Regions from separate parts of the Kribbella yunnanensis genome, predicted to be linked through region 1. Evidence: riboswitches for the same ligand, from Rfam matches in the RefSeq annotation. Region 1 holds a riboswitch; each other region holds the start of a gene.
The links. Region 1 has a riboswitch for ZMP and ZTP ahead of ABD231_RS22375 (5-aminoimidazole-4-carboxamide ribonucleotide transformylase). Riboswitches for the same ligand answer to the same signal wherever they lie in the genome.

Region 1 (10,161 bases):
GCCGAGGACCTCCTTCATCCGCGCCTTCACCGACGCGTCGATGATCCGCGGGCCGGACACGTAGTCGCCGTACTCGGCGGTGTCGGAGACCGACCAGCGCTGCTTGGCGATACCGCCTTCGTAGATCAGGTCGACGATCAGCTTGAGCTCGTGCAGGCACTCGAAGTACGCGACCTCCGGCTGGTAGCCGGCCTCGGTCAGCGTCTCGAACCCGGCCTGGATCAGCGCCGACACACCACCGCAGAGGACGGCCTGCTCACCGAACAGGTCGGTCTCGGTCTCCTCGGTGAAGGTGGTCTTGATGCCGCCGGCGCGCAGGCCGCCGATGCCCTTGGCGTACGACAGCGCCAGGTCCCAGGCCTTGCCGGACGCGTCCTGCTCGACCGCGACGAGCACCGGGACACCACGGCCCTCGGTGTACTCACGCCGTACCAGGTGACCGGGGCCCTTCGGGGCGACCATGAAGACGTCGACACCGGCCGGCGGCTTGATGTAGCCGAACCGGATGTTGAAGCCGTGGCCGAAGACGAGCGCGTCGCCGTCGACCAGGTTCGGCTCGATCGCCTCGGCGTACAGCTTGCGCTGCGCCGGGTCCGGAGCCAGCACGACGATGACGTTGGCCTCTTCGACGGCCTCGGCCGGGGTGACGACGCGCAGGCCCTGGGCCTCGGCCTTCGCCCGGCTCTTCGAGCCCTCGGGCAGGCCGACGCGGACGTCGACGCCGGAGTCGCGCAGCGAGAGGGCGTGCGCGTGGCCCTGCGAGCCGTAGCCGAGAACGGCCACGTGGCGGCCCTGGATCACCGACAGGTCGGCGTTGTCGTCGTAGAACATTTCTGCTGCCACTGGGAGCCTTCTCCTTGGTAGTTGCTGATGACTGCGTTCAGCCCTGGCGGGCCGGTGCTACAGGACGGCCCGGCGGCGGCGCCGGCACCGGGTGGTGACGCTGTGGGGGTTGGGCCTGCACCGTCGGGGTCCCCGACTGGACGTGCGGCGGGGGCACCGGGACCGGCCGGAGCGTGCGGTCGGAGATGGAGCGGCTGCCCCGTCCGATCGCCACCATGCCGGACTGCACCAGCTCGCGGACGCCGAAGGGTTCCAGCACCCGGAGCATGGCCTCGAGTTTCTCGGGATTGCCGGTCGCCTCGATGGTGATCGCGTCCGGTGCCACGTCCACCACCTTCGCACGGAACAGCTGGACGGTCTCCAGCACCTGCCCCCTGGTCAGGGTGTCGGCCTTCACCTTCACCAGCAGCAGTTCGCGCTGAACCGTCTGCGTGGGCTCGAGTTCGACGATCTTGATCACGTTCACCAGCTTGTTCAGCTGCTTGGTGATCTGCTCCAAAGGCTGCTCGTCCACGCTGACCGCGATGGTCATCCGGGACACCTCCGGGTGCTCGGTCGGGCCGACCGCGAGGGAATCGATGTTGAAGCCCCGCCGCGAGATCAGCGCCGCGACCCGGGCCAGCACACCGTGCTTGTTCTCGACCAGAATGCTGAGTGTGTGCTTGGTCATCACAGCTCCTCCGAGTCCCACTTGGGCGCCATGTCGCGGGCGATCTGGATCTCGTCGTTGCTGACGCCGGCGGCGACCATCGGCCAGACCATCGCGTCGCGGTGCACGACGAAGTCGACCACGACCGGCTGGTCGGTCACCGACATCGCCTTGTCGATCGTCGCGTCCACCGAGGCCTTGTCGGCACAGCGCAGCCCGACGCCGCCCATCGCCTCGGCCAGCTTGGCGAAGTCGGGGATCCGGTTCGAATGCAGGTCGGTGTTGGAGTACCGCTTGTCGTAGAACAGCGTCTGCCACTGCCGGACCATGCCCAGCGACTGGTTGTTGATCACGGCAACCTTGATCGGGATGCCCTCCAGCGCACAGGTGACGAGCTCCTGGTTGGTCATCTGGAAGCAGCCGTCACCGTCGATCGCCCACACGGTCTTGTCCGGCCGGGCCACCTTGGCGCCCATCGCGGCCGGCACCGAGTACCCCATGGTGCCGAGACCGCCGGAGTTCAGCCAGTGCCGCGGCTTCTCGAACGGCAGGTAATGCGCGGACCACATCTGGTGCTGACCGACACCGGCCGTGTAGATCGTGTCCGGGCCGGCGATCTGACCGATCCGCTGAATCACGTACTGCGGGGACAGGCTCCCGTCCTCCGGCTCGTCGTACCCGAGCGGGTACTTCTCCCGGACCGACACCAGCTGGTTCCGCCAGGCGTCGTACGACGGGGTCCGGCCGCTGGTCGAGATCTCGGTGCGCAGCGCGGCGATCAGGTCGGTGATGACCTCCTTGCAGTCACCCACGATCGGCACGTCGGCGGCCCGGTTCTTGCCGATCTCGGCCGGGTCGATGTCCGCGTGGATGACCTTCGCCTCGGGAGCGAACGAATCCAGCTTGCCGGTCACCCGGTCGTCGAACCGCGCGCCGAGCGTGATCAGCAGGTCCGAACGCTGCAATGCACCGACCGCGGAGACCGAACCGTGCATCCCCGGCATCCCGAAGTGCAGCTCGTGCGTGTCGGGCAGCGCGCCCCGCGCCATCAGCGTGGTGACCACGGGAATGCCGAGCAGCTCGGCAAGGTCCTTCAGCTCCGCCTCGGCCTGCGCACGAATCACGCCACCACCGACGTACAGGACCGGCTTCTCCGCGGCCGTGATGAGCCGCGCCGCCTCACGCACCTGCTTGGGATGCGGACGGGTCACCGGACGGTACCCGGGCAGCGACAGCTCGGTCGGCCAGTGGAAGTCGACCTTCGCCTGCATCGCGTCCTTGGTCACGTCGACCAGCACCGGGCCGGGGCGGCCGGTGGAGGCGATGTGGAACGCCTCGGCGATCGTGGTGGCGATGTCGTTCGGGTCGTTGACCAGGAAGTTGTGCTTGGTGATCGGCATCGTGATGCCGCGGATGTCCGCCTCCTGGAAGGCGTCCGTCCCGATCGCCGCACTGGCCACCTGCCCGGTGATCGCGACCAGCGGGACCGAGTCCATGTACGCGTCCGCGATCGGCGTCACCAGGTTGGTCGCCCCCGGGCCGGAGGTCGCCATACAGACCCCCACCTTGCCGGAGGCCGCCGCGTACCCCTGGGCCGCGTGCCCGGCGCCCTGCTCGTGGCGTACCAGGATGTGCCGGATCTGGGTCGAGTCGAGCATCGGGTCGTACGCCGGGAGGATCGCGCCACCCGGGATGCCGAACACGGTGTCCACTCCGGCATGTTCCAGTGCGCGGATCAGAGCCTGTGCCCCGGTCAGCTGCTCGCTCATGAGTGCCTTCCCTCAATCCTGGTCACGTTGTTTGCTTTTCGCGACCGATCCATCCTCGCTTGCGTTCGCTGTCCTGACGCTACTGGGTCTCAGATAGTCGCCCTGGCAACAAAAAACCCCTTCCGCCGGTTGGCTGAAGGGGCGCGCTCGACTCAGTGGTCGCGTCAGTCGGCGCGCCGCACAAGTACGAGGAGAATCGATCGCATGTAGGCATTATTCGCCCGCGAACCACACCGGGGTCAAGTTCGGGCCCACCCCGTCCCACCATACGAGACACCCATCCCACCCCCTGGCGGTCGCGGGGACGGGTCAGATGCAGACGGCGCCTTCGGAGGCGGAGCGGACCAGGCGGGTGTATTTGCCGAGGACGCCCTTGGTGATCGCGGGCTGCTTGGGCGTCCAGCCTTCGGTACGGCGGGTGAGCTCTTCGGGGTCGACGTGGAGTTCGAGGGTGCGGTTCGCGACGTCGAGGGTGATGCGGTCGCCGTCGCGGACGAACGCGATCGGGCCGCCGTCCACGGCTTCCGGGGCGACGTGGCCGACGCAGAGTCCCGTCGTACCGCCGGAAAAGCGGCCGTCGGTGAGCAGCAGCACGTCCTTGCCGAGGCCGGCGCCCTTGATCGCGCCGGTGACCGCGAGCATCTCGCGCATCCCGGGGCCGCCCTTCGGGCCTTCGTAGCGGATCACGACGACGTCGCCCGGGTTCAGTTCCGGTACGGCGTCCATCGCCGCCCGCTCGCCGTCGAACACCCGCGCGGTCCCCTCGAACACGTCGGAGTCGAACCCGGCGCTCTTCACGACTGCACCTTCCGGAGCGAGCGTGCCGTGCAGGATCGTGATGCCACCGGTGGGATGGATCGGCTTGTCGAGCGCGCGGATGATCGCGCCGTCGACGTCCGGCGGGGCGATGTCGGCGAGGTTCTCAGCCATCGTCTTACCGGTCACGGTCAGGCAGTCGCCGTGCAGCAGACCGGCGTCGAGGAGCGCCCGCATAATCACCGGGATACCGCCGACCCGGTCCACATCCGTCATCACGTACCGGCCGAACGGCTTCAGGTCACCCAGATGAGGGACCTTCTCGCCCACCCGGTTGAAGTCGGCCAGGGTCAGCTCGACCTCGGCCTCGCGGGCGATCGCGAGCAGATGCAGTACGGCGTTCGTCGAGCCACCGAGCGCCATCACCACGGCGATCGCGTTCTCGAACGCTTCCTTGGTGAGGATCTGCCGAGCCGTAATCCCCTTCTGCAGAAGGCCGACCACGGCCTCGCCGGACTTCCGCGCGTACCCGTCGCGACGGCGGTCGACCGCGGGCGGCGCCGCCGATCCGGGTAACGACATACCGAGAGCTTCAGCAGACGCGGCCATCGTGTTGGCCGTGTACATCCCGCCGCACGCACCCTCACCCGGACAGATCGCGCGCTCGACCGCGTCGACCTCCTCGCGGGTGATCAGACCGCGAACACACGCACCGACGGCTTCGAACGCGTCGATGATCGTCACGTCCTTGTCGCCAAGGCGGCCGGGCATGATCGAGCCGGCGTACAGGAAGACGCTCGCGAGGTCGAGCCGGGCGGCGGCCATCAGCATGCCGGGCAGGGATTTGTCGCAACCGGCCAACAGAACCGAGCCGTCGAGGCGCTCGGCCTCCATCACCGTCTCCACCGAGTCGGCGATGATCTCGCGGCTGACGAGCGAGTAGTGCATCCCGACATGGCCCATCGAGATGCCGTCGGAGACGCTGATCGTGCCGAACTCCAGCGGGTACCCACCGGCCGCGTGCACGCCCTCCTTGACCGCCTTCGCGAGCCGGTCCAGCGAGAGGTTGCAGGGGGTGATCTCGTTCCAGCTGGACGCCACCCCGACCTGCGGTTTCACCCAGTCGTCGTCACCCATCCCGACCGCTCTGAGCATTCCTCGGCTCGCGGTCGCTTCCAGACCGTCGGTGACTGTGCGGCTGCGGGGCTTCACATCGACCATGGGCTCACTCTAAACACATTGCCCCACCGTCCTGGGCTCTCTAGCGTTCGCGCAGTGGATCCCTATGGTGACGAGAAGCTGGTCGAGCTCTACGACCTCGACAACCCCGACGGCGACGATCACGCGTACTTCCGCGCGCTCGCCGACTCCCTCGATGCCCGGAAGATCCTCGACCTCGGCTGCGGTACCGGCCTGCTGACGCGCTCGCTGGCGACACCCGGCCGGGAGGTGATCGGTATCGACCCCAGCCCGACGATGCTGAACTACGCCCGCCGTACGCCGAGCTCCGTCACCTGGCTCACCGGCGACGCCACCGTGATCCCGCCGACCGCGGACGTCGATCTCGTGGTGTGCACCGGGAACACGATCATGCACATCCCCGACCTACCCGCTGCCCTGACTGCCTTAGCCGGAGCGCTCCGCGACGGCGGCGTACTGGCCTTCGAGTCGCGGAACCCCGCGGCGCGGGCGTGGGAGTCGTGGACGCGCGAGGCGACGTACGGGGAACGCGACACCCCGATCGGCCACCTCACCGAATGGCTCGACCTGATCGAGGTCGCCAACGGGCGCGTCGTCTTCGATGCGCATAACCAGTACGACGACGGCCGCGACGACGTCTACCGCAACGAGCTGTACTTCCGCTCGCTCGCGGAGATCAGCGACGCGTTGGACGCAGCCGGATTCGCAGTGCAGGTGACTGCCGGTTGGCAGGGTGAGCCGTTCTCTGTGGACTCTCGGCTGATGGTCTTCCGCGCCGAGAAGGGCTAGTCCATCCGTTTGGCGAGGGCTTCGGCGAAGCCGGTGACGCCGCCGACGTAGGACCACGGCACGCTCTCGATCCGGCCTTCGGTGCGGCAGGCGTGATCCATCGCCTCGGACTTCGCGCCGGCCCACTTGAGCGCGAACGCCATCGCGCCGTGGGCGGACACATCCGCGGGATCCGGCGTACGAGCGTCGTTCCACCACTTGTCGCGGGCTGCGGTCAGGTCCGGTCGGCGGCCGGAGACCTCGCGCGCGTACCGCTTCAGGCGCTGCACGCGCGGCGGGTCCTTGTCCGACGCAACCTCCAGCCAGACCTCGTTGAAGACATTGGCCGCGATACTGCACAGCACGCTGCCCGGCCGCGCCCGCCCCACCACCGCGTCACCGAAATCAACCAGCTCGGCCAGCTCCAGCCCGGACCACTTCTTCGCCAGCACCTGAACCCGGCCGGTATGCGCCGCATAACTCCCCGGGTGCCGGATCAGCGCGGCATGGAAGATCTCGGCCTTGTCCACCGGCTCCGCCTGCAACCCGAGTGCCGCCCACTGCAGCACCTCCCACGGCACCGCGTCATCCGCGGCCGCCACAATCGCACCCTGCAGCACCTCGGCCGCCGTACGCAGGATGTCGTGGAACGTCGCAAACCGCTGCGCCGACACATCCTTCGCCCGCTGCCCCGTCCGCACCGCCCACGCCTCGAACACCAGCGTCTGCCCGAACCACAACAACAGATCCGGATCCTTCGGGTACGCCTCCAGCCGCATCTCCAGCTGTTCGCTCCGCCCAACCGCCGCCTTCGCCAGGCCAGTAGCCCGGATCGACCGCAGATTCGTATTAGCCGGCGTCACCTTCAGCAGGGCCAGCCCAGTCGACAAATCCCCTCGCCGAACCGCCGCGTACGCCGCGTCCAGGTCGTCGTCCACCCAGGCCTGATCCAGCCTCAGCCCGGCCAGATCGACACCTTTCCGCGAGAAGAACCCCATTCGCGGATGGTAAGACTCCTCGGACCTCTGTGGACAAGGATTGCACTTTCCTGCAATACCCTGTGCCCTACCGCGACTGGCGAGGGTGGATCACCACCGTGGAGCGAACAGCTACGTGGCGTCGTCCGCCTGGGCGCCTCCTTCCGGAGGTCGCGCATGCGTTATGGGATGAATCCACATCAGGCCGCGTCGATGACAGTCGTCGGCTCGGCCGCGCCATTCACCGTCGTGGCGGGAAATCCGTCGTACATCAATGTCCTGGACGGGCTGACCGGCTGGCAGCTCGTCCGCGAGGCCGCTCTTGATTTTGGGGTACCTGCAGCGGCGTCGTACAAGCATGTGTCCCCGGCTGGCGCAGCGCTCGGTACGTCGGTCGCTGACGCGTACCGGCGCGCCCGGGACGCCGACCCTAAGTCGTCGTACGGCGATTTCGTGGCGGTCTCGCACGTGGTCGACGCTGAGCTGGCTGACGTGCTGCGTCGGGTCGTGAGTGACGGGATCATCGCGCCTGGGTACGCGCCTGGTGTGGTTGAGGTGCTGGCCGCGAAGAAGCGCGGCACGTACTTGGTGCTGGAGGCGGATCCGTCGTTCGAGCCACCGCGCGAGGAGGTGCGTGAGCTGTACGGCGTCCGCCTCAGCCAGGAGCGGGACGACGTACCGATCACTCGAGACCTGCTGTCGGCCGAGGTGGGTGACGCCGTCGCACGGGATCTGATGCTCGGCCTGATCGTCGTCCGCTACACGCAGTCCAACACCGTCGCCCTTCTGAAGGACGGTATGGCGATCGGCATCGGCGCCGGCCAACAGTCCCGAGTCGACTGCACCCGCCTAGCCGGCGCCAAAGCGGCCGAGTGGTGGTCCCGCCACTCGCTTGAGCCGCTCACCGGCGTGTCGATGGTCTCCGACGGCGCACTCCCCTTCCCCGACAACGTCGAAGAGGCAGCCCGCTTCGGCGTCACCCACCTCGCCGAACCCGCCGGCTCCATCCGCTCCGACCAGATAGCCGCCGCCTGCGCCACGCACGGCATCAGCTGGTCCCCCACCAACCTCCGCCTCTTCCGCCACTAGCTCAGGCGGTACCTCCCGGCGGCTACTCCCATCCGAACAGCCTCCGCCGTGGCAGCCGCCGACTGGCCGGTCGTGTCGAGGGCGTGATGCTCCAGCGCGCCCAGGTCGGCGAAAACGCCGTACATGTGAGTGAGGGCGCCTTCGTCACGCAGTGACTCGGGACCGCGGTTCTGCGCCCGGGCGATGGTTGTCTCAAGCGCAGGCCGCAGTGCGACGTACGACAAGGTCAGCCCGTCGGCCTCCGCAGCCGCCCGAAACGGAGGCAGGTAATGCGGTCCAACAACACCGTCGACCACGACGTCGTACCCACCCCGTGCATACGTCGCAGCGGCGCCCACATACGCATCCACCACCACATCGTTCTGCCTCGACGCATCCGGCAGGTACGGCGGGATGAACCCAGTCCGAATCGCCTCGTAGAACTGGTCGGTCACCAGATGCACAGTCGCCCGCTCAGCCTGCGAAGCGACCAACCGCGCCACCGTCGACTTACCAGCCCCCGGAGGCCCACTCACCACGATCACTTCGCCCTTCACTTCCCGGACGCTACAACCGGCTCTTCCGCCACCAACCCGTCCGGCACATACTGCTCACCATGTGGGCAGTCATCGGCGTATGGGACATCGACCCCGACCTCATCGAGGGCCTCCGCGACCAACTGTCACTGATGGCCTCGAGCAAGATCCCGCTCCCCGGCTTCGTGCACGGCACCTGGACCCGCGACGGCCACATGATCCAGGTCTACGCAGACGAGGCGAACGCCCGCCAGTACCACCAAGCGATGCTCGACCAAGGCGCCGTCGACCGCCCCGGCATCCGCAACATCGTCTGGGCCGTCTCCGAGGTAGGCGCCGAATCCGACACCACCGGCTGGACCGACCGCACCGGCACCCATCACCCGCCAACCTGACCGCGTCAGCCGCCGGCGACGCTGGGGAGGATTAGGAGTTCGGCGCCGTCGGTGAGGGGGGTGTCGGGGCCGGCTAGGTCTCGGATGTTGTCGGGGCCTAGGTAGATGTTGACGTGGCGGCGGACCGAGCCCTGCTCGTCGGTTAGGCGGCGGCGGAGGGCTGGGTGGGTGGCTGCGAGGGCGGCGCCGACGGTGGTGGCTTCTACCTCGATGTGTTCGGCGCCGTCGGCGAAGGGGCGGAGGACTGGTGGGAGCCGGAGGGTGATCACGTCAGATCACCGCGGCGCGCAGGGTGAGTACGTCGGGGAGGTGGCTGGCGACCTCGGTCCAGGTGTCGCCTGCGTCGGCGCTGGCGTAGACGCAGCCGTCGCGGGTGCCTACGTAGACACCGGCCGATTCGGCGGCGTCGGTGGTGAGCGCGTCGCGGAGGACGGGGACGTAGGAGACCTCGGGCAGACCGTTGGTCAGCGGTTCCCAGGTCGCGCCGGCGTCGCGGGAGCGGTAGACGCGACAGGTGGCGTCAGTGGGGATTCGGTTGCCGTCGGCCACCAACGGGAAGACGTACACGGTGTCGGGCTCATGCGGGTGCACGGCGATCGGGAAGCCGAAGTCCGACGGCAATCCATCGGCGATGCTCTTCCAGATCTCGCCGCCGTCGTCGGACCGGTACACACCATGGTGGTTCTGCGCGAACATCCGCTCCGGTACGTCGGGATGCGCCGCCAGCTTGTGCACACACTGACCGAACTCGGGATCCGGGTCGGGCAGGAAGTACGCCTTGATCCCGTGGTTGGCCGGGGACCATGACTCCCCACCGTCCGTCGTCTGGTACACACCACCGGTCGACATCGCGACGCTGATCCGCGCGGGGTCGGTCGCATGCGGCAGCACGGTGTGCACGGCCTGACCGCCGAAGCCTGCGCCCCACTGTTCGCGATGCGGGTGATCCCAGAGTCCCCGGACGAGCTCGAACGTCACTCCCCCGTCAGTCGACTTCCACAGCGCCGACGGCTGGCTCCCGGCGTACACAACACCCGGCTGGGCGGCCGGCGCCGGCTGGATCTGCCACACGCGCTCCAGCGACGCATCGGTCCCGGCTGGGAATCCGATCGAGCCCTCCGCCGGCTCATCCCACGTCTTCCCGAGATCATCGGAGTGGAACACCGCCGGTCCCCAGTGCTCACTGGTCCCGCCGACGAA
Region 2 (10,161 bases), on a different contig from region 1:
CTGGTGGAGCTGATCGGTTTCATGTTCACCGGCGTCGTCATCGCGCCGATGCGAACCGGGCCCCAGGTCTTGCCGCCGTCGTGCGAGAGCTTGGTTTCCACGTCGGCACTGCGGTTCCCGGTGCGCATGAACGTGTGGTACATGACCGCGAGCAGGTCGCCGTTGCGCAGCTTGGACAGCGCGTACGACTGTTCGTTCGGCATCGGGTTCCGGCTTGGCTCAGGGCGCCAGGTGGTGCCGTGGTCGGCTGACGTGGCGATGCGGGTGCCGTTGCTTGCGGTCACGTCCGGGTGGGCGCCGTACGTCACGAGCGCCTCGGAGCCGGTGTTGACCGCCGAGTGCGGCATCTGCAGCAGGTCGTTGGTCACGGAGTCGACGGTGACGGCAGCGCCGACCGTGACCGGCCCGGGCGCCGGTACGTCGGGAGCCGGCAGCGCGGAGATGTCGTCGACGAAGAGCTCGTCGCCGGTCGGCACGGTCCCGTTGCTGGACACTTCGAACGTGGTGAGGTCGGTGACCCGTCGCATTCCGATCGGCCCACCGACCGACTGCCGAACGCCGTTCACCGACACCTGCGCTTCTTCCTGGTCCGCGGCAACCTTCACGGCGATCTGATTCCATGCCCCGATCCGTACGGCGCCGGCCGGGCTCACGGTCGTCCAGTACGAGCCGTCGTACCAGCGCAGGCTTCCGTCGGCGCCGACTGCGATGTGGAAGACGAGTCGCTGGTCGGTAAACCCTTCCATGTGACCTTGCAGTGAGATCTGGAACCCCTGCGCGAGTGCGACCGGGTAGACCGCGAGCCGCAGATCGATCCCGCGCTGCGGAACCACCGGGCACGAGATCACGGTCTGCCGGTCGGTGGCCCGGTCGTTGATCCGTAGAGAGCGCTCTCCGGTGTTCCCGCGCAACGCGCTGACCACGGCCGCGGCTTTCCCGGCGGGTGTGCTGCACCCGGTCGGTACGGCGTCGACCGGTTCGGACTCGAATCCGCGGCCGGCCGTGGTGCGGACGTCGTCGAAGAAGACCTTGTCGCCCTGCGGGACCGTGCCGTTGCTGGCGAACTGGTAGCCGGTCAGGTCGAGGACTCCCCCGGTCCCGGCGCGATTCGCCGTACCGGCCAAGGAGTCGTTGACGAAGATCTGGGCAGAGAGCGCTCCCCCGTCGATCCGGAAGGTGTTCCAGGTCGCGAGCTGCACGGTTCCGGCCGGCGCCAACGGCGACCAACGGGTGCCGTCGTACCACTGCATCGCGCCGTTGGACTGGACGTTCAGGTGGTAGATCACGCCGGACGCGCCGCCCTGCCAGCGGCCGAGGAGGCTGATCAGGAACCCGTTGGGCACGCTGGCCGGGTACGTCGCGAACGACAGCGAGGTGCTCGGCGCCGGATCCAGCGGGCAGGTGATCACCGTGTGCGACGAGGCCGACACGTCGTTGACCACGAGAGAGCGCTCACTCGCGTTCACGCCGCGTTCTGCGCTGACGACCGCGGCGCCCTTACCGGCGGGCGTCGTACAGCCGGACGGGACACCACCGACGGCCTCGACCTCGTATGAGCGGGTCACGCCGGGTGGATCAGCCGCGGCAGCGGTGGGTACGGCGGTGAGCGGCGCGGCCAGCAGGGCCGCCACCAGGGCAGACGTGAACGCGATACGCACGGGGCGGCCTCCGGAGAGCGTGTCGGAGACACGCACATTGCCGGAAGCCGGACCGCGCCGCTATCTGTTCCAGGGCAGTCGAAAGGGCCCTTCGGTCAGCGCTTCTGCTTCTTGCGGGCCCGGATCTGGACGTGCACCGGACTACCGACGAACCCGAAGTCCTCGCGCAGCCGACGCTCGATGAACCGCTGGTACGACGGCTCGATCGCGCCGGAGGTGAAGATCGCGAAGGTCGGCGGCATCGTGGTCGCCTGGGTACCGAACAGGATCTTCGGCTGCTTGCCGGACCGCACCGGGTGCGGGTGGGCCGCGACCAGCCGACCGAGGAACGCGTTCAGCTGCCCCGTCGGAACCCGGGTCTGCCAGCCCTCGAGCGCAGCCTCGATCGCGGGGACCAGCTTCTCCATGTGCCGGCCGGTCAGCGCGCTGATGTTCACCCGCGGCGCCCAGCGGAACTGGACCAGGTCCCGGTCGATCTCCTTCTCCAGGTAGTACCGCCGGTCCTCGTCGACCAGGTCCCACTTGTTGTAGGCGATGACGAGGGCCTTACCGGCCTCCTCGACCGCGTTCATGATCCGGATGTCCTGCTCGGTCATCGGCTCGGACGCGTCGACGACCACGACGACGACCTCGGCCCGCTCGATCGCGGCGTTGGTCCGCAACGAGGCGTAGTACTCGTGGCCTTGGACGTTCTTGACCTTGCGGCGGATACCGGCGGTGTCGATGAACCGCCACTCCTTGCCGACCAGCGTGATCAGCTCGTCGACCGGGTCGACCGTCGTACCGGCGACGTCGCTGACGACGACCCGGTCCTCCTTGGCGACCTTGTTCAGCAGCGAGGACTTGCCGACGTTCGGCTTGCCGACGATCGCGATCCGGCGCGGACCGCCGGTGGCGGGGTCGCGCTCCGGCGGCGCCTCGGGCAGCGCGGCCAGGACGGCGTCGAGCATGTCACCGGTCCCCCGGCCGTGCATGGCCGAGATCGGGAACGGCTCGCCGATGCCGAGACCCCACAGGTTCATCGCCTCGGACTCGACCCGCTGGTCGTCGACCTTGTTGGCCGCGAGCACGACCGGCTTGCCGGACTTGCGCAGCACGCGGACGACGGCCTCGTCGGCGTCGGTGATCCCGACGGTCGCGTCGACCACGAACAGCACCGCGTCGGCGGCGTTGATCGCGACCTCGGCCTGGGCGGCCACCAGCGCGGCCATCCCGACCGCGTCCGGGTCCCAGCCGCCGGTGTCGACGACGGTGAAGCTCCGGCCGGCCCAGTCGGCGTCGTACGAGACGCGGTCCCGGGTGACGCCCGGGGTGTCCTCGACGACGGCCTCGCGGCGGCCGATGATGCGGTTGACGAGCGTGGACTTGCCCACATTCGGCCGGCCGACGATGGCGAGCACGGGCAGCGGACCGGCGTCTTCAAAATCAAACGCAGTCTCTACGTCGTGCGTCGGCTCGTCGGCTTCGGCGAAGCCGAAGGGCAGGTCAGTCATCAGGGTCCTTCTTGTCTGGCGCACCCGGGAGTGGGTGACCGGTGGCTGCGACGGCGGCCTTGATGTGGGCACGCAGCATGTCGCCGATCTGGTCGGCAACCGCCCGTACGTCGGAGTGCCGCCTAGGAAAGGATACGCGGTCGATCGTGAACGGTTCGCCGTACACCACGTCGACGCGGCTCCCGGATGGCGGAAAACCCTCCACGTCACCGTGCGGCAGCCTGGTCCCGAGCAGCGCCACGGGCAGGATCGGAGCCCCGGTGACCATCGCCAGGTACGCCGTACCGAGCCGGATCCGGGTGAAGTCGCCCGTGCCGCGGGTGCCCTCGGGGTAGATGTTCAGCACCCGGCCGTCGCGCAGAACTTTGATCGACTGCCGGATCGCGAGCGGGTCGTACGACGTACGGTCGATCGGGATCTGGCCGATCCGGCGCAGGAACAGCCCCTGCAGGCCGCCGAACGCCTCGATCTTGCCGAGCTGATGCAGCATCCGAGGTGCGATCGCGCCGAGCAACGGCCCGTCGAGCAGGCTCAGATGGTTCGGCGTCATCAGCACCGGCCCACGCCGCGGGAACAGCTCCTCGTGGTGCACCCGCAGGTCGTACTTCCGCGCGAAATACCGGCTCGCCACCGCCCGCACCGGCACAGCGAGCCGATACGGCAGCTTCGGCAGATCCCCCGTGAACGGCAGCTCCCGCTGCCTCGTCAGCTCAGCTGTCATGGCTCCGGGGACTGGCCTCCTTGGCGAGCCGGCTGATCACGTCGATGACCTCCTCCAGGGACAGATCGGTGGAGTCGATGGTGACCGCGCCGTCCGACGCGACCTGGAAGTCGGCCACCGTCGAGTCGTCCGCGTCCCGCCGTACGATCTGGTCGCGCAACTGCTCCGCGGTCACCGACCCCACCGCCAGTTCAGCACCCCGGCGGGCCAGTCGGGCCTCCTGGTCCGCGGTCAGCAACACCTTCAACTCAGCGTCGGTCGCGACCACGGTCGCGATATCGCGCCCCTCGACCACGATCCCGCCGCTCGGCTGAGCCTCGTCGATGATCTCGCGCTGCCGCCGGATCAGCTCCTTGCGGACATCCAGGTTGGTCGCGATCTTGCTGACCCGCTCACTGATTCGCGGCTCCCGGATCGCCGCGGTCACGTCGGTCCCGTCCGCGATCACGAACTGGTTCAGCGGATCGGTGCTGAGCTCGAGCCGCAACTCCCGCGCCCGCTGCGCAACCGCCGCGGTGTCATCCAGATCCAACCCGTGCTCGATCGCCGACCACGTCACCGCCCGGTACGTCGCCCCGGTATCCAGGAACCGCAGTCCCAGCCGGTCGGCCACGCCCCGAGCGGTACTCGACTTACCGGACCCGCTCGGCCCGTCCACAGCGATGATCATGCCCCGAGAATATCCGCCGCCGAGGCTGAATCCCGCCACGCCTGCTTCACAGCGCCCGAAGGACAGGAGGTATTGGCCAAATCAGCGGACTTCAGCCGATGCCCAGGCGTGCGGGGGCATGTACGTAGCCGACATGTCCTGTCCTTAGCGCCACTCGAGCAGCCGGCTCTCGCCGAGTTCGAGATGCAGGTCGATCACTGCGGTGTCGTCGTGGAGGACCGCCCAGTGCAGCTGGGTAAGGGTCCAGTGCGCCCAGTACGCCAGCAGCACCTCCGGCTCGAGGCGTGTTTCGAGCGCGCGGTCCAGTCGCTCTATCGCTTCTGGTCGAGTGTCCGGCTGCTCGTCTCCCGGTTGGGCCGCGGCCCACGCGAGATCGAAGCGGAGCTTGACCAACGCCCAGTGCCGATCGCCGCGAAAGGCACCGAGGTTCCAGTCCACGACGCCGCTGAGCTGACCGTGGTCATCGAACAGGACGTTGGGCACGGTGAAGTCCGGATGCACCAGATCTGTTCCGGTCATTTCGTAGTCGCCGAGCTCGTGGATCCGCCTCAGCAGCCGTCGGCTTCGTGGGCTGTGTTGCTCCAGCCCACTCTCGTACAGGTGGGGCGATGGGGGCGGTACGTCGGTTCGCTCCGCGAGCAAGCCGACGAATTCGTCGGTCACCGCGAGCAGAGCATCGATCACTTCGACGTCGGTACGGCGAGCAGGTCGGCCCGGCAGGCGCTCTTGGACAACTGCGACGCCATCGGTGAGTTCGACGAATGCCTCGTGCCGGGGAACGAGTACCCCCGCAGACCGCGCCGCGCCCAGCACCTCCGCCGTTCGGGCCAGGTCTGCCATTGGAAGCGACGAACGGGTCACCACCCCGGGTCGCCCGTCAGGCCACTCGACAAAGGCCGCGCCGCCCGACTGGCCGTGGTCGGCGATCCCGACGAGCCGTAGGCCGCTGCCCATGTGGTGGTTGACTTCGGCCACCAGCTCGAGGCGCGGGTCCGCGGCCATCTAGCGGTGGACGACCCAGCCGCGGTCGGTGAGGGTTTGGGTTAGTTGGTCGTCGGAGCCGGGTTTGACGAGGAGTTCGACTTCGCCGACGGGGCGGCCGGGGCTGTGGTCGATGCGGAGGTCTTCGACGTTGGCGCCCGAGGCGGCGGCGTCGTTGAAGAGGCGGGCCAGCTGGCCGGGGCGGTCGGGGATGGTGACGAGGACGCTGACCAGCTCGATGTGCGGGGTGCCGTGCTTGCCGGGGACGCGGACGGCGCCGGAGACGCCGCGGGCCAGCACCGAGGTGAGTTCGTCGCCGGCCTCTTCTTTGCCTAGGGCAACGAGGACGCGGTCGAGTTCGTCGCGGATCTGCTCGAGCAGGCCGGTCAGGGCGGCGGAGTTGGCGGAGACGATCTGGGTCCACAGGCCTGGGTCGCCGGCGGCGATGCGGGTGACGTCGCGGACGCCTTGGCCGGACAGTTGCAGGTGTGAGTTCGGCGCGTCGACGAGGGTGCCGGCGGCCAGGGACGACATCAGTTGCGGCAGGTGGGATACCCGGGCAACCGCGAGGTCGTGGTCCTCGACGGACAGCTCGACCGTGCGTGCGCCACAGGCCTCAGCCAGGCAACGAACGAGCTCGACCGCCTCGGGCGAACTCGTCTCGTGCGGGGTGATCGCCCAGGTCGCGCCATCGAACAGATCCGCGCGCGCGGCCAACGGGCCGTTGCGCTCCGAACCTGCCATCGGGTGACTTCCGACGTACCGGCTCAGGTCCGCGGACAGGAGTCGGGCATCCGTCAGCGGCTTGGACTTTACGCTCGCCGCGTCGGTGACGACCGCATCGGTCTGCGCGAGCTGCTCGGCGATCACCGCCCCGACGTGATCCGGCGGTACGGCGACCACGACCAGCTGCGGCTCGATCTGCACGAGTCGTGATCCCGCGCCGATGCGCTCGGCCATCAGCGCGTTGTCGGGGTTCGCGTCGACGAGCTCGACCACGACACCCAACCGGGCCAGGGCGAGACCGATCGACGTACCGATCAGGCCCGCACCGACGATGCGGACCGGGCCACGGAGTTCGGTCACTGGGCGCCTGTCAGGTCGGGACGGAGCGCCGACGCACCGTGCAGGTAGACGTGCTGGATCTTGTCGCGGGAGCGCTCGGTCTCGGTGTGCACCATCATCCGGACCACCCGCGGCAGAGCATGCGGTACGTCGATCTCCTGCATGCACATCAGCGGTACGTCGGTCAGCCCGATCTGCCGGCCGGCCACGGCCGGGAACTCCGCATGCAGGTCAGGCGTGACGGTGAACAGGATGCTGATCAGATCCGCGCTGTCCAGATCGTTCGCCTCCAGGACCGCCTTCACCAGCTCGGCGGACCGCTCGAGCAGGTGCTCGCGCTCGTCCACGTCCAGCTGGGTGGCTCCCCGGATCGCCCGCACCGCCACGTCACGCCTCCTCGTCAGTTCACAACGTCTACAGCCTAGGCCAGGCCGGCCACAGGGTGGACAGCCGTCTCGGATTGGGCCTCCGCGGCGTCGACCGTCTGCTCCAGCAGCAGCGCGATCGTCATCGGCCCGACCCCGCCCGGAACCGGCGTGATCAGGCGCGCAACCTCGCTCGCCTCCTCGAAGTGAACGTCACCAACGTTGCCTTCGTTGTATCCGGCATCGACCACGACCGCCCCCGGCTTCAACCAGTCGCCGCGGACAAAGTTCGCCTTGCCGACCGCGGCGACCACGATGTCCGCCGTACGGACGATCTCGGGGAGGTTCGTGGTCCGCGAATGCGTGTAGGTGACGGTCGCGTCCGATGCCAGTAGCAACATTCCGGCCGGCTTACCGAGGATCGGGCTGCGGCCGATGACGACCGCGTGCGCGCCGCGGATCGGTACGTCGTACGCCTCGAGCAGCCGCATGATCCCGCCCGGCGTACAAGACCGGAACCCGGGCTCACCGAACGCCATCGCGGCGAACGCGTGCATGGTGACGCCGTCAACATCCTTGGCGGGGTTGATCGCCTCGAACGCGGCGCGCTCGTCGATGTGGCTGGGGACGGGGTGCTGCAGCAGGATGCCGTGCACCTCGGGGTCGTTCGAGAGGTTGGTGAGCTCGGCAACCAGCTCGTCGGTGGTGGTCGATGCTGGCAGTACGACGCTGCGCGAGCCGATCCCGGCCTTCTTGCTGCGGTTCTGCTTCATCCGCACGTACGTCGCAGAGGCGGGATCGTCGCCGACCAGCACGGTCGCTAGGCACGGCTGGATGCCGGTGGACTCGCGCAGTTTCGCGGCGCGGGCGGCGGCGTTCGTCACCATCTCGGCGGCGAGGTCGGTCCCGATCATCAGTTCGGCAGTCATGGGCGCACTCCTCTGGGCGTCAACTCAAATGCCCAGGCGCGCGGCTACCACCGCCGGATCCACCGGCAAGCCGCTCCCCGGTGGTACCCCACCTCAACGCCAGTCACGACCCACCCCCCACCCTACCCGCCTCCCCCCGCCCAAAGAGCAGCCCACCCACCTTTGTGCACACATCCCATCTTTGTGAACCCACCAGCCGTTTGCAGGCCCCAAAAACGGTTGGTGGGTTCACAAAGATGCGCTTCGTGCACAAAGAGAAGGCGACCCACCTTTGGGGGTGGGGAGAGGCGGGTGGCAGTGGCACGATACGGCGAGGGAGCGGCTGGGTTAGAGGAGGGCGGCGTGGTCGAGGGCTAGGTAGGCGGCGTCGGTGCCGGTCATGGCGCCGGGGGTTCGGAGTTCGGCGCGGAACTCGGCTACGGTCAGTTCGACTGGGACGCAGTCTTCGGCGTCATCCAGCTGCTGGGTGCCGTTGGGACGGCAGCCGCGGGCGATTGCGACGTATTTGCGGAAGGTCGAGGATGTGCCGGCCCAGGTCCAGCCGACGACCTCGAGGGTCTCGCAGGTGTAGCCCGTCTCTTCCTCGAGCTCGCGGGCGCCGCCGACCGCAGGGTCCTCGCCGGGCTCGATCAGGCCGCCTGGCAGGTTGGTGACGACGCTGTCCGGGCCTGGACGGAACATGCGGATCGTCACGATCCGGCCGTCCGGGGTCAGGGGCAGCACGGTGATGCCGCGGGCGACTCCATCCGCGGACTCCGGGCCGGTGACGTCCCAGTCGACCTCGTGGCCGTTCGGCATGCGGTACTGGCGGACCTTCACCGTTAGGAAGCGCTGGTAGGCGACCTTCTCCCCCAGGAGCTCCCAGGGCTCCGGGTCGGCGGCCCGGGATGACGCAGCCGCCACGTCGGAGGAGGTGGCGGCTGCGTCGGTGGTTCGGTCCGTCACAGGGGGCGGCTGTCGTCGGGGTCCTCGGGCGGTGCGATCGGTGCCTCGTCGTCGGCCGACGACGGCGCCGCGGACGAGGATGCCGGTGATGAGGGGGTCTCCTCAGCCGGCTCCGAAGGTGTCGCGTCCTCAACTACGGCTGCCTCGATGTCGGCGGCGGGGTGCGACTCGGACAGGATCCGGGCCAGTGTCTCCTCGGAGATGCGCTTGAACTTGCGGACCTGCGTCCGGGTCCGGTCCAGTACGGCGACCTCGAGCTGGTCCGACGTCAGTTCGCGGGGCTCGCTGCTGTCGTGGCCGAGGGCGTCGACGGCCAACCGGAGGGCTCCGGCCAGCGAGATTCCCTCCTGGTAGTGCTCGCCGACGTACTCGGCGACCTGCTCGGCCTGGCCGCCCATCACCGCATAACCCCGTACGTCGGCGATCGAGCCGTCGTACGTGAGGCGATAGATCTGGTCGTCGGCTGTGGAGGTGCCGATCTCGGCGACCAGGATCTCGACCTCGAGCGGCTTTTCACCGCCGGAGGAGAAGATCGCGCCGAGGGTCTGTGCGTACGCGTTGGCCAACGCGCGGCCGGTGACGTCGCGCCGGTCGTACGAATAGCCGCGCATGTCGGCCAGCCGGACGCCGGCGATTCGCAGGTTCTCGAACTCGTTGTAGCGGCCGACCGCGGCGAACGCCATCCGGTCGTAGATCTCGGCCACCTTGTGCAGTGCGGGTGAGCGGTTCTCGGCGACGAACAGGATGCCGTCGGCATACTGCAGCGCGATCGCGCTGCGGCCCTTGGCGATGCCCTTCCGGGCGAAGTCCGCCCGGTCGCGCATCAGCTGTTCTGGTGAGACGTAGAACGGCGTGCTCATCGAAGGTGTCGTCCTCTATCAGTCGATGGGATCAGGTCAGGGACGCCGTGGCGGGGCCGTCGGGGCGCCCGTGGCGCTGCGCCCAGGCCGCGTCGACCAGGGCGGCGACCTCGTCCTCGGGCAACCGCTGGTAGCCGTCGGCGGTGACCACACCGACCACCGGGAAGATCCGCCGCAGCATGTCCGGGCCGCCGGTCGCCGAGTCGTCGTCGGCGGCGTCGATCAGCGACTGGATCGTCACCATCGCGCAGTCGGTCGCGGACAGGTCCTCGCGGTAGAGCTTCTTCAGCGAGCCGCGGGCGAACAGCGAGCCCGAGCCGACGCTGTGGAAGTGGGTCTCCTCGTAGCGGCCGCCGGTGGCGTCGTAGGAGAAGATCCGCCCGCCCTTGCGGTCGTGGTCGTAGCCCGCGAACAGCGGCACCACGGCCAGACCCTGCATCGCCATCGCCAGGTTGCCCCGGATCAGCGCGCTCA
Region 3 (10,161 bases), on a different contig from region 1:
GCCCCGTCCGCCATCGACGCGGTCACCACCAGGTCGTCCCCGAAGGTCTCCCGCGCCCACGCCAGCACTTCCTGCGGCGAGGCGTCCGCTAGTCGTTCATTCGCCTCTTCGGCGATTGTCTTGAGGTCTGTACTCATTCCACGTTCACCCGTAAACCGATCATCTTGAGCTGGAACACCCGTGCACACGGCCGGCACTCCCACGCGCCGTGCCCTTCCTCCGATGGCCGGAGGTCCTCATCCCCGCAGTACGGGCAGTAAAGAGGTGCAGCGCGCTCGCTCATGTCAACGCCTCCTGATCAGCTCGGGTGGCCCACTGGGCGAATCGCTCGCCCTCGTTGCGCTCCTTCAGGTAGTTCTGGGTGACGCGCTCGACGTAGTCGGTGAGGTCGTCGGACGTCACCTTGTGACCGCGCAGCTTGCGGCCGAAGCCGGCGTCCAGGCCGAGCCCGCCGCCGAGGTGCACCTGGTAGCCGGGGACCTGGTTGCCGTCGGCATCGAGGACCAGCTGGCCCTTGAGACCGATGTCGGCGACCTGGATCCGGGCGCAGGAGTTCGGGCAGCCGTTCACGTTCACGGTGATCGGTACGTCGAGGTCGGGAATCCGCTCCTCGAGTTCGTCGATCAGCTGGGCCGCGCGGGCCTTGGTCTCGACGATCGCGAGTTTGCAGAACTCGATCCCGGTGCAGGCCATCGTGTTCCGCCGCCAGGCCGACGGCCGCGCCTGGAAGCCGAGAGCCGCCAGCTCGGTGACGAGCGACTCGACCTTCGACTCCTCGACGTCGAGCACGATCAGCTTCTGCTGGGCGGTGGTCCGGATCCGGTCCGAGCCGTGCGCCGCGACGACATCCGCGACCTTGGCGAGCTTCTCGCCGGACACGCGACCGACGACCGGCGCGACACCGACGAAGTACTTGCCGTCCTTCTGCTTGTGGACGCCGACGTGGTCACCCTGGACGGCGGGGATCTCCGGCGCCGGGCCGTCGATCAGTTTCCGCTTGAGGTACTTCTCCTCGAGCACCTCACGGAACTTCTCGATACCCCAGTCCGCGACCAGGAACTTGATCCGCGCGCGGGTCCGCAGCCGGCGGTAACCGTAGTCGCGGTAGATGCTGCAGATACCCCACCAGGCTTCGTGCACCTCGTCGAGCGGAACCCAGGCGCCGAGACGCTGGGCGAGCATCGGGTTGGTCGACAGACCGCCGCCGACCCAGACGTCGAAACCCGGGCCGTGCTCGGGGTGCACGACGCCGACGAACGCGATGTCGTTCACCTCCGGTACGACGTCGTGCGACGGGTGCCCGGTCATCGCGGTCTTGAACTTCCGCGGCAGGTTCGAGAACTCCGTCGTACCGATGTACTTCTCGACGATGTCGTCGATGGCCGGCGTCGGGTCGATGATCTCGTCGGCCGCGATCCCGGCGACCGGGCTGGAGATGATCACCCGGGGCACGTCACCGCAGGCCTCGGTCGTGTAGAGGCCGACGGCCTCCAGCTTGTTCCAGATCGCCGGGATGTCCTCGACCCGGATCCAGTGCAGCTGGATGTTCTGCCGGTCGGTGATGTCCGCGGTGTCGCGGGCATAGGTCGTGGAGATCTCGGCGATCACCCGAAGCTGCTCAGTGCTGAGCTGGCCGCCCTCGATCCGGACCCGGAGCATGAAGTACTTGTCGTCCAGCTCTTCGGGCTCCAGGGTCGCGGTCTTACCGCCGTCGATCCCCGGCTTGCGCTGGGTGTACAGACCCCACCAGCGGAAGCGGCCGCGCAGGTCGGCCGGGTCGATCGAGTCGAACCCGCGGTGCGCGTACACGTTCTCGATCCGGGCCCGGACGTTCAGGCCGTCGTCGTTCTTCTTGTTCTCTTCGTTCTTGTTCAGGGGTTCGCGGTAGCCGAGCGCCCACTGACCTTCACCCTTGCCCTTACGGGGGCGGGCGGGCTTGCGGGTGGTACCGGCCTGCGGTGAGGAGACGCCAGTCATCCGGAACGGTGTCCTTGTCCTAGAGACAGGTGCGTCCGCGGGGGCCTAGCTCGAAGCGTCGTCGATTCGACCTGGTCTGCGCGGTGCGCACCCAGCTGATGTTTCGAGCGGGGTGGCTGTCAGAGCATCGAAGGACGACAGATGGCGCTGCGCATCCGCCCGAGGTCGACATGAATCCGACCTACGAGGTGAGTTGAGCGGGCAGCGAGCATGTCAACAAGAGTCAGCGTGAACGGCTGACAAATCAACTCCCAATCCTGCATCGCGAGACGCGATCTCACGATGTGGCTATCCCGACCAGTCTGGTGTGTTTTGATTCCCGCCTGAAACACGCTGAGCAATGAAGCTTGTACAAGATATCTTGTCTAATTACCCTGGACTCATGTCGCCGAAAAAGACCCGTTCGCCCGGAGCCTCCCGAGTGCAGGCCGTGGATCACCCGCTACGACGCCGGCTGCTGGACATCCTCGCAGTCGACGGACCGTCCACCGTGTCGGTGCTCGCTGCGCGGACAGGGGAGATGGTCGGGAACATCAGTCACCACCTCAAGGTGCTGGCCACCGCGGGGGTGATCGAGGAGGTCCCCGAGCTGGCCAAGGACCGGCGCGAACGGTGGTGGAAGAGCGCCTGGTCGTCGTACTCGTGGCGCGTCGGTGACGACGAGCCGGGTGCGGAGCTGATCGGCGGGGTGGCCGAGGAGAGCAACGTCACCTACCGCGCCGGCAAGATCCGCGACTGGGTCGCCAAGCGTCCGGAGTACGGCGCGGCGTGGGGTGCGGCGGAGTTGTCCATCGACGTCTGGTTGCGGCTCACGCCCGAGCGGCTGACCGAGCTGCGCGAGCGGATGCAGGAGGTCCTCGAGGAGTACGTCGACAACCCGTCGACCGAACCCGAGGCCGAACCGGTGTACGTCTTCGCCCAGGGGGTGCCGGCGCAGCCCTGACCTCTGTACATTTCCTCGGATCAACAGGAAACTTTCCTAACTGTTGATGGAGGAGGCTGCGGTGAAGGCGATACGCCGGGTGGGATCGGTTGTGGTGGCGGGCGGCTTGGTGCTGGGCCTGGTCGGCCCGGTCGAGGCCGCGACCGGGGGCGCGGTTCGGGTCAATCAGCTCGGGTACGGCGCCTTCGACGGAAAGTCGGCGTACGTGCTGAGCGAGGGCGCGGTGACCGGGAAGTCCTTCTCGGTCGTCGACAGCCGGGGTCGTCGGGTGCTGACCGGCAAGGTTGGCGCCGAACTGGGGGAGTGGAACGCGAAGTACCAGCACGTCTCGCAGGTGGACCTGACCCGGCTGTGGGTGCCGGGGACGTATCGGGTCGAGGTGCCTGGGGTCGCGTCGTCACCCGCGTTCGTCGTGCGGGCCGACGGGGATGCGCTGGCGACGTCGGCGAAGGACAAGGCGGTGAACTTCTTCACCGAGCAGCGCGACGGGGCGAACGTCGTACCGGGGTCCCTCGGTCGGCAGCCGGCACATCTGACGGATCGGGCGGCGCAGGTGTACGAGACGCCGACGTTCGTCAATCCCGACACCGATCAGACGGTCGGTGAGCTGCAGCGGGTCGGTGGTCCGGTCGATGTCGAGGGTGGCTGGTACGACGCGGGCGACTACCTCAAGTTCACGCACATCGCGGCGTACTCGGAATCGTTGCTGTGGGCATCGGCCCGGGACGCGCGGCGGCCGGATCGCAAGGTGACGAACGAGGCTCGGCATGGGCTGAAGTGGCTGGACAAGATGTGGGACGAGAAGTCGAAGACGCTCTACATCCAGGTCGGCGTCGGAACCGGCAACGCCGAGGGCACGTTCATCGGTGACCACGACATCTGGCGACTGCCCGAGGCGGACGACCACCTGACTTCACCTGCCGAACGGCACCTGCGCAATCGGCCGGTGTTCCGCGCGGCGGACCCTGGGCAGCTGATCAGCCCGAACCTGGCCGGTCGGACGGCGGCCGCGTTTGCTTTGGCAGCACAGGTCGAGGCGCGGACGGACCGTCGCCTCGCGCGCAAGCACCTGGAGACCGCCGCCCAGATCTTCGCCCAGGCCAAGACCACTAATGTCGGTCAGTTGGTGACGTCGTTGCCGTTTGCGTTCTACCCCGAATCCGCCTGGCGCGACGACCTTGAGCTGGGTGCGGCCGAGCTGGCTCTGGCAGCGCAGCGGCTGGGCGATCGCCGGGCCGCCGGTTGGGTGCGACAGGCGTCGTACTGGGCCGGTCAGTACCTGGAGCACGAGGCGGGTGGCGACACGCTCAACCTGTACGACGTGAGTGCGCTCGCGCACGCGGATCTGATCCGGGCGGCGCGATCCGACCGTGCACTGGTTGCCAAGCTGAGTGCTGACTTGCGAGCTCAGCTGGCGATCGGGACCACGCGAGCCGCACAGGACCCGTTCCGGGCGGGCGCGCAGTACGACAATTTTGACGCCGTACCGCACACCTTTGGGCTGGCAGCGACTGCGCGGTTGTATCGGCAGGTGACCGGCGAACGTCGGTACGACACCTTCGGTGCTCAGCAGATCGACTGGGCCTTCGGCGCCAACGCGTGGGGCGTGTCGTTCATGGTCGGCGTCGGCTCGAACGCCGGTCAGTGCCCGCACCACCAGATCGGCAACATCCTCGGCCGCCAGGTCGTCGGCGCCGTCGTCAACGGCCCGAACTCCGCCGACCTGTTCGAGGAAGGCCTCGGCGATCACCTCGACGGTATGAACGCCTGCCCGGCAAACGGCGTCGACCAGTACGCCGAGTTCACCGGCCGCGGCTCACGCTACGTCGACGACGTCCGCTCCTGGCAAGCGTCCGAACCCGCCGACGACTTCGCCGCCATCGCCGTCTACGCCCTCACCCGCTAGCGGCCTGCGGCCGGGGGAGACTAACCCCATGCAAGCCCAAACCCTGACCCTCCTCCGGCCGCGCTTCACCATCACCCACGTCACCGACGGCGTACCCCCAATCCCCACCGGCGATTGGTGGGCCATGTCCCGAACCCCCGCCGGCACCACCGTGATCGCCGAGTCCGCCGACGCGGCCGACCCCTGGCGAGCCTTCTACAACAACGAACCCCACGCCCTGGACCAGCCCGGCATGCTAGCCGCCATCGTGCACCCGTTGGCCGCCGCCGGCCTGTCCGTCTGCGCCGCCTCCACCTACCAAGCCGACCTCGTCCTAGTCGCCGAATCCGACCTAGACGCAGCCATTGCCACCCTCCAATCCGCCGGCCACACGATCGTCACCTAGTGGGGCTGGACCCACCCGGATGGTGGGGGAAGGTTGGTGGTGTGCGCATCGGCCGACCGACCAAACTCGCTGCATGCCCCCTTCTCGCAGAGCTTTCATCCTGTTCACTGCCGCCGCTGCTACCGGTGTGACAACCGCCGGTGCCTCGGGCACGGCACGGGCGTCCTCGTTGCCAGGGCTCACGCCGCTGCGGATCCGCACTCGCTCAGGGACCTTCGACGCCGTCGCCACGGGTCCGCGGCACGGTCGGAAAGTGCTGTTGCTACATGGCTTTCCGGCGTTTGGCGTCGACTGGGAGCACCAGTTGCTCGGGCTGGCCGCGGCCGGCTATCGGGCGGTAGCACCCGACCAGCGCGGCTACTCACCGGGGGTGCGGCCGACCAGGGTCGCGGACTACCACCTGGATCACCCGGTCGCAGACGTTCGTGCGATCGCCGACTCCCTGGGCTGGGGCCGATTCGACCTGGTCGGACATGACTGGGGTGCCGCGGTCGCGTGGGTCGCTGCTGCGAAGTACTCCCGGCGCGTGCGGTCGCTGACGGCGGTGTCCGTGCCGCATCTCGGTGCCTTCGCCGAGGCGTTGCGGACCGATCCGGTTCAGCAGGAGGCCTCCAAGTACATGAACTTCTTCCGACAACCGGCTCCGATTCCCGAGAACGTCATTCTCGCCGGCGGACCGCCCACACTGCCCGCGAAGTACCTCGAGAGGTTTTCGCAGCCAGGTGCGCTGACCGCTGCGCTCAACTGGTACCGGGCCAACGACTTCACCGGCTACGAGCAGAAGATCACGATCCCGACGCTGTTCATCGCCAGCACGAAGGACCCGGCAGTCGCACCCTCGGGCGTCCACGCCACCAAGAACTGGGTCACCGGCCCCTACCGCCTCGAGATCCTCGATAACATCGGCCACAACATCCCAACCGAAGCCGCCGAAGCCACCACCACCCTCCTCCTCGAACACCTCACCTCGGTGTGCCCATAACCGAAACAGTTAGGCTGCGGCGGTGCTGAGTGCGGGGGCGATTGCGGCTGGAGTTCGGGCGGGCGAGCCGTCAGCGCCTAGCCTGGGTTTTTGGCTCGCCAGTCCTTCATTGTCTGCTCGAGATCACCGTGCACGAAGGTGAAGAACTCGGCCGCTTCGGACAGCCGGCGGCCGACAGTGGTGTCGGCGCCGAACAGGGCCGCGCCGTACGCGCTGCTGGCGGCCCATTCGGTCAGGGCCTGATTGCGGCGTTCGAGGATCGCGGCGAACACATCCTCGCGAATCCGGTAGTGATCCTTGCGCGAACCCGGCATCCGCTCCCGGGAGATGAACGACATCTGGATCAGCTGCCGGACCGCGCCGGATACCGCAGGCTGGCTGATCTGCAACGTCTCGGCCAGCTCAGCCGCGGTCATCGTTCCGTTCGGGCTGACGAGCATCCGGCCCATCACCCGGGCCGACATCGTCGGCACCCCGCTGTTGGCCATCACCCCGGCGAAGCGTTCGACGTACTGACTGACTTCATCCGGGGTGGGCGCCATGATTGAACCTTACATTAATCAGAAGTTTCTGATTGTTTGTCAGCTGAGCTCGAGACCCGGGTACAGCGGGTGCTTGTCGAGGATCTCCGCCGAGGCCGCGCGGGTCTTGTCGGCGACCCCATCGGCCAGCACGTACTTGGCCTTCGAGGGGGCACCGGCCGCCGTCGTGGTGGGCGTGGTCGAGGACAGTACGTCGACGATCAACTCGGCCACCCGATCGAACTCGTCGGCGCCGAATCCGCGCGTGGTCAGCGCCGGCGTACCGATCCGGACACCCGAGGTGTACCAGGCGCCGTTCGGGTCGCGGGGGACCGCGTTGCGGTTGGTGACGATGCCCGCGTCGAGCAGCGCGGACTCGGCCTGCCGGCCGGTGATGCCGTACGACGAGACGTCCAGCAGGACCAGGTGGTTCTCGGTACCGTCGGTGACGAGCTTGACGCCACGCTTCATCAGACCCTCGGCGAGGGTGACGGCGTTGTCGGCGACGGCCTGCGCGTAGGTCTGGAACTCTGGCTGGCGGGCCTCGGCGAGCGCGACCGCCTTGGCGGCCATCGTCTGGCTGAGCGGACCACCGAGCACCATCGGGCAACCACGGTCGACCGACTCGGCGTACTCCGGCTGGCACAGCACCATGCCGCCACGCGGGCCGCGCAGCGACTTGTGCGTGGTCGTCGTGGTGACGTGCGCGTGCGGGACCGGGTCGAAGTCGCCGGTGAAGACCTTGCCTGCGACCAGACCGGCGAAGTGCGCCATGTCGACCATCAGGGTCGCACCGACCTCGTCGGCGATCTCACGCATCTTGGCGAAGTTCACCTTGCGCGGGTACGCCGAGTAGCCGGCGATCAGGATGAGCGGCTTGAACTCACGGGCCTTGCGGGCGACCTCGTCGTAGTCGAGGAGGCCGGTCTCGGGGTCGGTGCCGTAGGAGTGCTGGTTGAACATCTTGCCGGAGATGTTCGGGCGGAAGCCGTGCGTCAGGTGGCCGCCGGCGTCCAGCGACATGCCGAGCATCTTCTGGTCGCCGAGCGCCTTGCGCAGCTTGTCCCAGTCCTCGTCGGACAGGTCGTTGACGTGCTTCGCACCGACCTCGGCCAGCGCCGGGGACTCGATCCGCTGCGCCAGGATCGCCCAGAAGGCGACCAGGTTGGCGTCGATCCCGGAGTGCGGCTGGACGTAGGCGTGCGGCGCGCCGAACAGCTCGCGCGCGTGGTCGGCCGCGGTCTGCTCGACGGTGTCGACGTTCTGGCAGCCGGCGTAGAAGCGGTGCCCGACGGTGCCCTCGGCGTACTTGTCCGAGAGCCAGTTGCCCATCGTCAGCAGGGTGGCGGGGGAGGCGTAGTTCTCGCTCGCGATCAGCTTCAGCGAGGAGCGCTGGTCGGTCAGCTCGGCCTTGATCGCACCGGCGATCGTCGGCTCGACGGAGGCGATCACCTCGAGCGCGTTCTGGTACGCGGCCGACGCCTTGGCAGCATCGAAGGGTTGAGTCATCGTTGTCTCCTGCAGGTTGCAGTGGTTCGAGGCACCCAGGCGCACGGTGCCAACGCTTTTCGCTCCCCGGTGGTACTCCACCTCAGCGCGCCAGTCGCGACGCACTCACCCTATCGTGCGCTCGACGATCTCCCGGAACGGTGTCGTGCGTGGCAGCGTCCCAAACACGCCACCCCAGTCCCCAGCCAGCCGCGACGCCACAAACGCATCCGCCATCGCCGGCGTCGAGTACCGCACCAGCAACGATCCCTGCAGACACAACGCCATTCTCGCCGCCAACCTGCGCGCCCCCGCCTCGGCCCCCTCAACATCCGCCAACGCCTGCAGTACGTCGTTCACCGCCGCATCCAGCCGGTTGTCGGCCCCCTGCGCCGCCCCCACCTCCACCAGCCAAGCCTCCAACGACTCCGGCCGCCGAAGCGCCCGCAGTACATCCAGCGCATTCACATTCCCCGACCCCTCCCAAATCGAGTTCAAAGGCGACTCCCGGAACAGCAGCGGCAACCCCGACTCCTCCACAAACCCGTTCCCGCCCAAACACTCCAACGCCTCCGCCACCACAAACGAAGTCCGCTTACAAACCCAAAACTTCGCCAACGGCAGCCCGATCCGCCTGAACGCCGCTTCCTGTTCGGGGCTAACGGGTCCGGCTGCGCCGGCCCGCTGGGAAGGATGGATGCCGAGCCCGGGCCCATCGCCCCGGGTGTGCGCCGCCGCTGCGCGCCGCTCCGCCTCCGACCAGCCACCGGGTCCGGCTGCGCCGGCCTGCTGGGAGGGAAGGGGGCCGAGCCCAGCCCCATCCCCGTGGGTGTGCGCAGCCGCGCCTCGCTCCGCCTCGGAGTGGGCTTGGGGGCGGCTCTCATCCCCATCACCACGTGTGGTGGACGCATCCGCGGCTGCTGCCAATCGCATTGCTAGAGCGGTTGCTGCCTCGCTCTCCAGGGCTAGGTCGGCTAGGACGTTGAGCATGGCTGGTTTGTCGGACAGGAGGCTGCCGAAGGCTGAGCGGTGGTGGGTGTGCCAGGTGGCTTCGACGAGGGCTCGGCGTTGGAGGGCGGCGGAGCCCAGGACGCAGTCGAGGCGGGTGGCGGCGACCATTTCGATGATGGTGCGGACGCCGGCGCCTTCGTCGCCGAGGCGGTAGCCGACGGTGCTGTGGAACTCGACTTCGCTGGAGGCGTTCGAGCGGTTGCCGAGTTTGTCTTTCAGACGCTGGAGAGCAAACGTGTTTCGGTTGCCGTCAGCAAGTACCCGGGGGACGACGAAACAGCTCAGCCCGTCCGGCGCCTGAGCCAGCACGAGGAACACATCGACCTGCGGCGCCGAACAGAACCACTTGTGCCCGTCGAGCAGGTACTCACCGTCCCCACCAGCAGGCGTCGCGGTCGTCAGGTTCGCCCGCACATCGGAACCACCCTGCTTCTCGGTCATCCCCATCCCGGCCAGCGCGCCGCGCTTGGCTGCCCCGGGCAACCGTCGTACGTCGTACTCGGTCGAAGCGAGCCGTGGAATCCACTCGGCCGCCAGCCGCTCGTCCGCGCGCAGCGCCGGGACCGCGGCGTACGTCATCGAGATCGGGCAGCCGTGCCCAGGCTCGACCTGCGACCACACGTAGAACCCCGCCGCGCGCGTCAGATGCGGGGAAGGTCCGGAACTCGTCCACGGCGCGGCCTGCAGTCCGAAGCCGACGGCTTTCTCCATCAGCCAGTGCCACGACGGGTGGAAGTCGACCTCGTCGACCCGGTTCCCGTACCGGTCGTGGGTGCGCAGAACCGGTGGATTCTGGTTCGCCGGGAGCGCGTGAGAGAGCGCTTCCTCCGATCCCGCCACCGCTCCGACCCGGACCAGACCGGGGTCCGCCGCCAGGTCGCCGTACGGCCGCAAAGCGTCACCGAGGGCAGCATCTGAGGTGAAGAAGTTCACCCCCTGCAGTGGGGG

Region 2: another riboswitch for ZMP and ZTP. It lies ahead of ABD231_RS38520 (bifunctional 5,10-methylenetetrahydrofolate dehydrogenase/5,10-methenyltetrahydrofolate cyclohydrolase); the one in region 1 lies ahead of ABD231_RS22375 (5-aminoimidazole-4-carboxamide ribonucleotide transformylase).
Region 3: another riboswitch for ZMP and ZTP. It lies ahead of ABD231_RS07260 (glycine hydroxymethyltransferase); the one in region 1 lies ahead of ABD231_RS22375 (5-aminoimidazole-4-carboxamide ribonucleotide transformylase).

What each region holds. Positions count from the first base shown of each region.
Region 1 covers NZ_BAAANF010000016.1:308,515-318,675, reverse strand. The annotation lists gene ilvC (ketol-acid reductoisomerase) at 1-831, opposite strand, end outside; gene ilvN (acetolactate synthase small subunit) at 881-1,513, opposite strand; gene ABD231_RS22395 (acetolactate synthase large subunit) at 1,513-3,261, opposite strand; gene ilvD (dihydroxy-acid dehydratase) at 3,571-5,238, opposite strand; gene ABD231_RS22385 (class I SAM-dependent methyltransferase) at 5,293-6,006, shown strand; gene ABD231_RS22380 (hypothetical protein) at 6,003-6,983, opposite strand; ZMP/ZTP riboswitch at 7,046-7,125, shown strand; gene ABD231_RS22375 (5-aminoimidazole-4-carboxamide ribonucleotide transformylase) at 7,140-8,051, shown strand; gene ABD231_RS22370 (phosphotransferase-like protein) at 8,048-8,587, opposite strand; gene ABD231_RS22365 (hypothetical protein) at 8,647-8,961, shown strand; gene ABD231_RS22360 (MoaD/ThiS family protein) at 8,967-9,230, opposite strand; gene ABD231_RS22355 (WD40/YVTN/BNR-like repeat-containing protein) at 9,232-10,161, opposite strand, start outside.
Region 2 covers NZ_BAAANF010000027.1:208,152-218,312, forward strand. The annotation lists gene ABD231_RS38485 (sialidase family protein) at 1-1,658, opposite strand, end outside; gene der (ribosome biogenesis GTPase Der) at 1,754-3,151, opposite strand; gene ABD231_RS38495 (lysophospholipid acyltransferase family protein) at 3,144-3,872, opposite strand; gene cmk ((d)CMP kinase) at 3,862-4,542, opposite strand; gene ABD231_RS38505 (phosphotransferase) at 4,687-5,544, opposite strand; gene ABD231_RS38510 (prephenate dehydrogenase) at 5,545-6,609, opposite strand; gene aroH (chorismate mutase) at 6,606-6,974, opposite strand; gene ABD231_RS38520 (bifunctional 5,10-methylenetetrahydrofolate dehydrogenase/5,10-methenyltetrahydrofolate cyclohydrolase) at 7,010-7,882, opposite strand; ZMP/ZTP riboswitch at 7,906-7,999, opposite strand; gene ABD231_RS38525 (NUDIX hydrolase) at 8,210-8,827, opposite strand; gene prcA (proteasome subunit alpha) at 8,824-9,687, opposite strand; gene prcB (proteasome subunit beta) at 9,719-10,161, opposite strand, start outside.
Region 3 covers NZ_BAAANF010000004.1:72,940-83,100, forward strand. The annotation lists gene ABD231_RS07225 (phosphoadenylyl-sulfate reductase) at 1-137, opposite strand, end outside; gene ABD231_RS07230 (nitrite/sulfite reductase) at 280-1,977, opposite strand; gene ABD231_RS07235 (winged helix-turn-helix domain-containing protein) at 2,360-2,920, shown strand; gene ABD231_RS07240 (glycoside hydrolase family 9 protein) at 2,982-4,826, shown strand; gene ABD231_RS07245 (ACT domain-containing protein) at 4,855-5,211, shown strand; gene ABD231_RS07250 (alpha/beta fold hydrolase) at 5,465-6,193, shown strand; gene ABD231_RS07255 (GbsR/MarR family transcriptional regulator) at 6,271-6,735, opposite strand; gene ABD231_RS07260 (glycine hydroxymethyltransferase) at 6,775-8,223, opposite strand; ZMP/ZTP riboswitch at 8,250-8,331, opposite strand; gene ABD231_RS07265 (acyl-CoA dehydrogenase family protein) at 8,329-10,161, opposite strand, start outside.